Linked DNA regions of Loktanella sp. M215. The protein of the gene in region 1 interacts with the protein of each later gene in a pairwise test. Links are inferred from orthologs where the notes say so. Each region holds a gene or a part of one and is shown on either strand. Other genes may lie near its edges. The genes, in order: GLR48_RS12225 and ndk.

What was found.
Region 2: the proteins of GLR48_RS12225 (region 1) and ndk interact in binary tests that used the Escherichia coli proteins (3 or more experiments, as listed by UniProt). The link is inferred for Loktanella sp. M215 from one-to-one orthologs.

Annotation. Positions count from the first base shown.
Region 1 is NZ_WMEA01000001.1:2,494,753-2,498,068, forward strand. Bases 57-3,055 are described here. They hold GLR48_RS12225 (uracil-DNA glycosylase), read right to left. Parts: upstream 1,885-3,055; coding sequence 1,228-1,884; downstream 57-1,227. Other genes in these bases: moaC (cyclic pyranopterin monophosphate synthase MoaC), read right to left, coding at 57-416; trpC (indole-3-glycerol phosphate synthase TrpC), read right to left, coding at 419-1,231; trpD (anthranilate phosphoribosyltransferase), read right to left, coding at 1,881-2,897; GLR48_RS12235 (anthranilate synthase component II), read right to left, coding at 2,894-3,055. Outside these bases: more of moaC, read right to left, coding at 1-56; more of GLR48_RS12235, read right to left, coding at 3,056-3,316. UniProt on the Escherichia coli protein: Excises uracil residues from the DNA which can arise as a result of misincorporation of dUMP residues by DNA polymerase or due to deamination of cytosine.
Region 2 is NZ_WMEA01000001.1:3,104,360-3,107,557, forward strand. The notes cover bases 16-2,896. They hold ndk (nucleoside-diphosphate kinase), read right to left. Parts: upstream 1,727-2,896; coding sequence 1,304-1,726; downstream 16-1,303. Other genes in these bases: GLR48_RS15420 (hypothetical protein), read left to right, coding at 72-227; GLR48_RS15425 (TfoX/Sxy family protein), read left to right, coding at 318-653; GLR48_RS15430 (YqaE/Pmp3 family membrane protein), read left to right, coding at 710-883; GLR48_RS15435 (DUF4112 domain-containing protein), read left to right, coding at 880-1,254; GLR48_RS15445 (YceI family protein), read left to right, coding at 1,872-2,498. Also shown: more of GLR48_RS15450, read left to right, coding at 2,897-3,198. UniProt on the Escherichia coli protein: Major role in the synthesis of nucleoside triphosphates other than ATP. The ATP gamma phosphate is transferred to the NDP beta phosphate via a ping-pong mechanism, using a phosphorylated active-site intermediate.

The DNA.
Region 1 (3,316 bases):
CCGATGACCATGTCCTTTTGCACGGCCTTGACCATGTCGTGCACGGTCAGGGCCGCAACGGACACGGCGGTCAGCGCCTCCATCTCGACCCCGGTCTGTCCCGTCGTCTTGACCGTGGCGCTGATGCGCACGCCGGGCAGGGCGGTGTCACAGGTCAGATCGAGGCTGACCTTGGTGATCGGCAGCGGGTGGCACAGCGGGATCAGATCGGAACAGCGCTTTGCCCCCATGATGCCCGCCAGCCGTGCCGTACCCAGCACGTCGCCCTTGGCCGCACGGCCTTCCATGACCCGCGCCAGCGTGTCGGGATGCATGGTGACATGCCCCTCCGCCACGGCGATGCGGGACGTCACGGGCTTGTCGGACACGTCGACCATGTGGGCGCGGCCCTGTTCGTCAAAGTGGGACAGCGCCACGGTCAGAACCCCGCCGGTTTCATCGGGTTGGCCAGCAGGTTGCGGGTCGCGGCGGCGACATCGCTTTGCCGCATCAGCATCTCGCCGATCAGGAAGCAGCGCGCACCGTAGCGGGCGAGGTCGGCCAGATCCGCAGGGCCGGTCAGGCCGCTCTCAGAGACGATCGTCTTGCCGGCGGGGACGTGCTTGGACAGGGTCCGCGTTGCGTCGAGCGTAGTGTCGAAGGTGCGCAGGTCACGGTTGTTGATGCCCAGCAGAGGTGCCTCAAGGTGCCCGGCGCGGTCCAGTTCTGCGCGGTCGTGCACCTCGACCAGCACGTCCATCTTCCACTCGGCGGCGGCGGCTTCAAGTTCCAGCGCCTGTGCGTCGCTGACGCTGGCCATGATAATCAGGATCGCGTCGGCACCCCAGGCGCGTGCCTCGGCCACCTGATAAGGGTCATACATGAAATCCTTGCGCAGGACCGGCAGGTCGCAGGCGTCGCGCGCCAGTGCGATGTTTTCCGGTGCCCCCTGAAAGGACGGCGTGTCGGTCAGGACCGACAGGCAGGCGGCGCCGCCTTCGGCGTAGGCGGCGGCGATGGCGGCGGGGTCGAAATCGGCGCGGATCAGGCCCTTGGACGGGCTGGCCTTCTTGACCTCGGCGATCAGGCCGTAACCGTCGCGGGCGGCGGTCTGAAGGGCGCGGGTGAAGCCGCGCGTGGGGCTCGCCTCGCGGGCCTGCGCCTCGATCGCCTCGAGGCTCACGGCCTGCTTGGCGGCTGCGATCTCCTCCAGCTTGTAGGCCTTGATCTTGTCGAGGATGGTATCGGTCATTTTCTGCCTGCCCAGTCGATTGGTGCTTGTCCCTGCTCTGTAAGCCAGGCGTTCACGGTTGAAAATGGGCGTGACCCGAAAAACCCGTGGCGCGCCGAGAGGGGCGACGGGTGTGCCGTGCGGATGACAAGGTCGCAGGGCCTGTCGGGGGCAAAGACCTGCGCGTGGCGACCCCAGAGCAAGTAGGCGCGGGGCCGGTCGTCAAGCCGCGCGATGACCTGCCGTGTCAGCCGGTCCCAGCCAAGGCGTGCGTGGCCGCCTGCGCGGCCCTGCGGCACGGTCAGGGCGGTGTTCAGCAGCAGCACCCCCTGATCGGCCCAGTCGGCAAGGTCGGTCCGTGTCCGCGTCACGTGAAGGTCGGCCTTCAACTCTTTGAAGATATTGCCAAGGCTGTCGAGCCGGCCACTGAAATCCTGCGGGATCGAAAAGGCCAGACCGTCGGCCTTGCGGGGCGTGTGATAGGGGTCCTGGCCCAGGATCACGACCTTCGTGGCGTCGGGCTGGGTCCGTTCAAGCGCAGTCAGGATGCGGTCGGGGGGCGGGAAAACAGGGGCCGTTTCGGGCGCCAGCGCTTTTGCGATGCGGGGCCAGTCCGCAGCCCAGAACGGCAGGTCGGCCCAGCCACCCAGCCGCGACAGATCGAGGTCCGTCACGCCGCCGATGTGATGCGGGCGACGGTATCGACGGCCTGCCGCGCCATGCCGCTGTCGATGCTGGCGGCAGCGATCTCGACACCTTCAGGCAAGGTCGCGCTACGGCCCGCGACCACAAGCGCCGCGGCGGCGTTCAGCAGGGTCGCGTCGCGAAAGGCGCTTTTCTCGCCCGCGAGAAGGGCGCGAAAAGCGGTCGCGTTCTCGTCCGGGGTGCCGCCGAGGATCGCGGCGAAATCGTGCACCGGCAGACCGGCATCCTCGGGGTGGACCTCGCGCTCTGTCACGCGGCCGTCCTTGAGTTCGGCCAGCCAGCTGATGCCGGAAATCGCCAGCTCGTCGGTGCCGTCGGAGCCATGGACCAGCCACGCGGCCTCTGACCCCAAGGCCAGCAGGACCTCTGCCATGGGGCGGATCAGGTCGCGGCGGTAGGCGCCGGTCAGCTGGCGCGTGACGCCGGCGGGGTTGGTCAGGGGGCCGAGGATGTTGAAGATCGTGCGCGTCCCAAGCTCGGCGCGGACCGGGCCGACGTGGGCCATCGCCGGATGGTGCATCGGGGCCATCATGAAGCCGATCCCGGCCTCGGCCAGACAGCGTTCCACGACCTCGGGGCCGACCATGACGTTGACGCCCATCGCGGTCTGCACGTCGGCGGTGCCGGATTTTGACGACAGGTTGCGGTTGCCGTGCTTGGCGACCGGCACACCGGCGCCCGCCACGACATAGGCCGTCGCGGTCGAGATATTCAGCGTGTGCTTGCCGTCACCCCCCGTGCCGACGATGTCGATGGCGCCTTTGGGGGCCTTCACGGGCAGGCACTTGGCACGCATGACGGCGGCGGCGGCGGCGTATTCGTCCACCGTCTCGCCCCGTGTGCGCATGGCCATCAGCAGGCCGCCGATCTGGGCCGGTGTGGCATCGCCGTTGAACAGGATGCCAAAGGCCTGTTCGGCCTGCGCGCGGGTCAGCGGCCCTTCGGCGGCGGCGGAAATCAGGGGCTTGAGCGCGTCGCTCATGCCGCGACGCCCGCAAGGTCGAGGAAGTTCTGCAGCAGGCGGTGGCCATGTTCGGAACGGATGCTTTCCGGGTGGAACTGGACGCCCTGGATTGGCAGTTCGCGGTGTTGCAGACCCATGATGGTGCCGTCCTCCAGCTGGGCCGTCACCTCCAGCACGTCAGGCAGGGTGGCAGGGTCGACGACGAGGGAATGGTAGCGGGTGGCCTGAAACGGGTTCGGCAGGTCGCGAAAGACGCCCTGACCGCGGTGGTGCATGACGCCGGGTTTGCCGTGAACGATTTCGTGGCACCGCACGATGTTGCCGCCAAACGCCTCGCCGATCGTCTGGTGGCCAAGGCAGACGCCCAGCAGGGGGATCCGCGCATCCGCCGCCGCCTGTGTCAGGGCAAGGCAGATGCCGGCCTGTGCGGGGGCCTT
Region 2 (3,198 bases), 610 kb from region 1 along the record:
AACACATCGTCCGGCAAGAGGCGATGGGTTGGGGAACGACAACAACCGACGGCAACTTTACAGGACCTAAAATGGCCAGCCAGCACCCCGCCCAGTCAGAGGCAGAGAACCAGCAACAGGGCGACACGCACGCCCTGCCGCAGCAGACAGGCACCCCCTTGGCGCCGCAACCGATGCAGCAGCAAGAACAGCAGATCCCGATGTTCCGGGATTTCGCCAGTATCTGAGCGACGCAATTTGTCCGCACCGCCGATCCTCCCATCGGCGGTGCGGATTTTTCCCTTTGCGGTGGGCGCGCGCCTGTTCCACGATGGCGCATGACCGCAATTTCCAGCATCCGCAATCTTGGCCCCGCGATGGAAACCGCATTCCGTGATGCGGGCATTCCCGATGCCGAAACGCTGCGCGCCCTTGGCGCCAATGCGGCCTATGCCAAGTTGCTGGACAATGGCCACCGCGCGCATTTCATTTCCTATTACGTGCTGCACATGGCGTTGCAGGGCCGCCCCTGGAACGACTGCAAGGGGGCAGAGAAGACCGCCCTGCGCCAGCAGTTCGACGCGCTGAAGGCCACGCATGGCGATGCGGGCCGGTCGGAGCTGGAGGCGTTTTTGGACAGGATCGGTGTGACGGACCGCCACCTGCGCGACTGAGGGAACCGTTGTGCGCGCCTGCGCATTGATTTGGTGAACACTGCAAGGAGATCACCATGACCCTCGTCCGCATCATCCTGTCCGTCCTGATCCCGCCGCTGGGCGTCTTTCTGAAAGTCGGACTGGGAGGCCAGTTCTGGCTGAACATCCTTCTGACCATTCTGGGCTACGTCCCCGGTCTGGTCCACGCGATCTGGATCATCAGCCGCAGCGAGCCGGTTGCCGCATGACCGATCATCACGCGAGATTGCAGCGGCTGGAAAAGGTGGCGCACCGGATGGATTCGGCGATCCGGATTCCGGTCATCGGGCTGCGGGTCGGCTACGATTCGATCATCGGGATGATCCCGGGTGTGGGCGATCTGTTGACGCTGGCACCCTCTGCCTGGATCATCTACGAATCCAAGCGGTTGGGGGCGCCGGCGCATGTCATCAGCCGGATGGTGGCGAATACGGCCACCGACACGCTGGTCGGCATGATCCCCCTGATCGGCGATCTGTTCGACGCCACGTTCAAGTCGAACCGCAAGAACGTTGCCCTGCTGCGCGCCCATCTGGAACGCAAAGGGGCCGTCCCGACAGGACAGCCCCGATTCGCCTGAACCGGCGAAAATCATGCAAAGGCGGGCACTTGGCCCGCCTTTTTCATGTTCAGCCGACCAGTTCGAGGCCGGAGAAGAAATAGGCGATCTCTTCCGCTGCGGTTTCCGGCGCGTCAGAGCCGTGGACCGAGTTTTCACCGATCGACAGGGCGAAATCCTTGCGGATCGTGCCCTCTGCCGCGTCGGCGGGGTTGGTGGCGCCCATGACGTCACGGTTCTTCTGGATGGCGTTTTCGCCTTCCAGCACCTGCACGACGATCGGCTCGGAAATCATGAACTCGCACAGCTCGCCAAAGAAGGGGCGGTCCTTGTGGACGCCGTAGAATTCCTGCGCCTGGGCCAGCGTCAGCTGGATGCGCTTGGAGGCGACGACGCGCAGGCCGGCATCCTCGAACTTGGCGATGATCTTGCCGGTCAGGTTGCGCTTGGTGGCGTCGGGCTTGATGATGGAGAAGGTGCGCTGAATGGCCATGTTGGTGCCTCTGTCTGAATGTGCCGCACTGCGGCGTTGAATGCTGGCGCTGCCCTAGCATGGCCCCCGCGCGGTGAAAAGGCTTTGCCTTGACACGTGGGACAGCCGGGCCTTGACTGGCGGGCGACCCGATACGGAGTGTCCCATGCGCCTGTCCGTCCTTGCAGCCCTGATCCTTTCTGCCGCCCCGGCGCTTGCGCAGGATACGCCGACCAGTTTTCCGGCACAGGATTTCACGCTGGATCCCGCCCACGCCAGCGTCGTGTTTTCGGTCAATCATCTGGGGCTGTCGCATTACACCGGAGAGTTCGACACGCTGGAGGGGACGCTGCGGTTGGACCCTGCCGCACCGCAGACCGCTGATGTGTCGTTCACGATCAATGTGGCCTCGTTGGATCTGAACACACCGCCGCTGGGGTTTCGCGAGGAATTGCTGGGGCCGAACTTCTTTGACGCGGACGTTTTTCCGCAGATCACCTTTGTCAGCACGCAGGTCGCACGCACGGGCGACACCACGGCCGACGTCACCGGCGATCTGACGATGCACGGGGTAACGCAGCCGGTGACGCTGCAGGCGACCTTCAACGGTAATACCACCGCAGGCATGTTCGAGCCTTGGGTGCGGATCGGCTTTTCCGCGGTCGGAGAGGTCAGTCGCACGGCCTTTGGCATGGGGATGGGCGTGCCGGAGGCGGGCAGTACCATCGGCGTCGGCGATACGGTCACCGTCCGGATCGAGACCGAGTGGACCGGCGCAGATATCACGAAATAATACGCATGCGGGTTTGTCAGGCCGGCACAGGGCACTAGGGTTGAGTCACAATCAGTTGAAAGGACCTGCCTCGTGAATGCGATCGTCGATTTCCTGAACACGGTGCTATGGGGGTATGTGCTGGTTTACGGCCTGCTCGCCGTCGGCATCTTCTTTACCATCCGGCTGGGCTTTATCCAGTTCCGCCATTTCCCCGAATACTTCCGCGTCATCACCGGGTCGCGAGAGACCTCTGGCGAGGGCATCAGCCCGTTGCAGGCGCTGACGATTTCGCTCGCCAGCCGCGTGGGCACCGGCAACCTCGCGGGGGTGGCCGTCGCCATCTATCTAGGCGGGCCAGGGGCGATCTTCTGGATGTGGATGGTGGCGCTGGTGGGCATGGCCACGGCTTACGCCGAATCGACGCTGGCGCAGTTGTACAAGGTGCGCAACGGTGACGGCCAGTATCGCGGCGGGCCTGCGTTCTACATGGCCGCCGGTGTCGGCAGCCGCGCGATGGGTTACGCGTTTTCGATCTGCCTCATCCTGTCGTTCGGCCTGATCTTTTCCGCCGTGCAGGCAAATTCGATCTCTGAAGCCATGACCGAAGCCTTTGGCGTGCCGGGCATCGTCACCGGCGTCGTGATCGCAGCCTTGGCGGGCATCGTGATCTTTGGCGGCATCCGGTCGATCGCCAATGTGGCGGACAAGATCGTGCCGG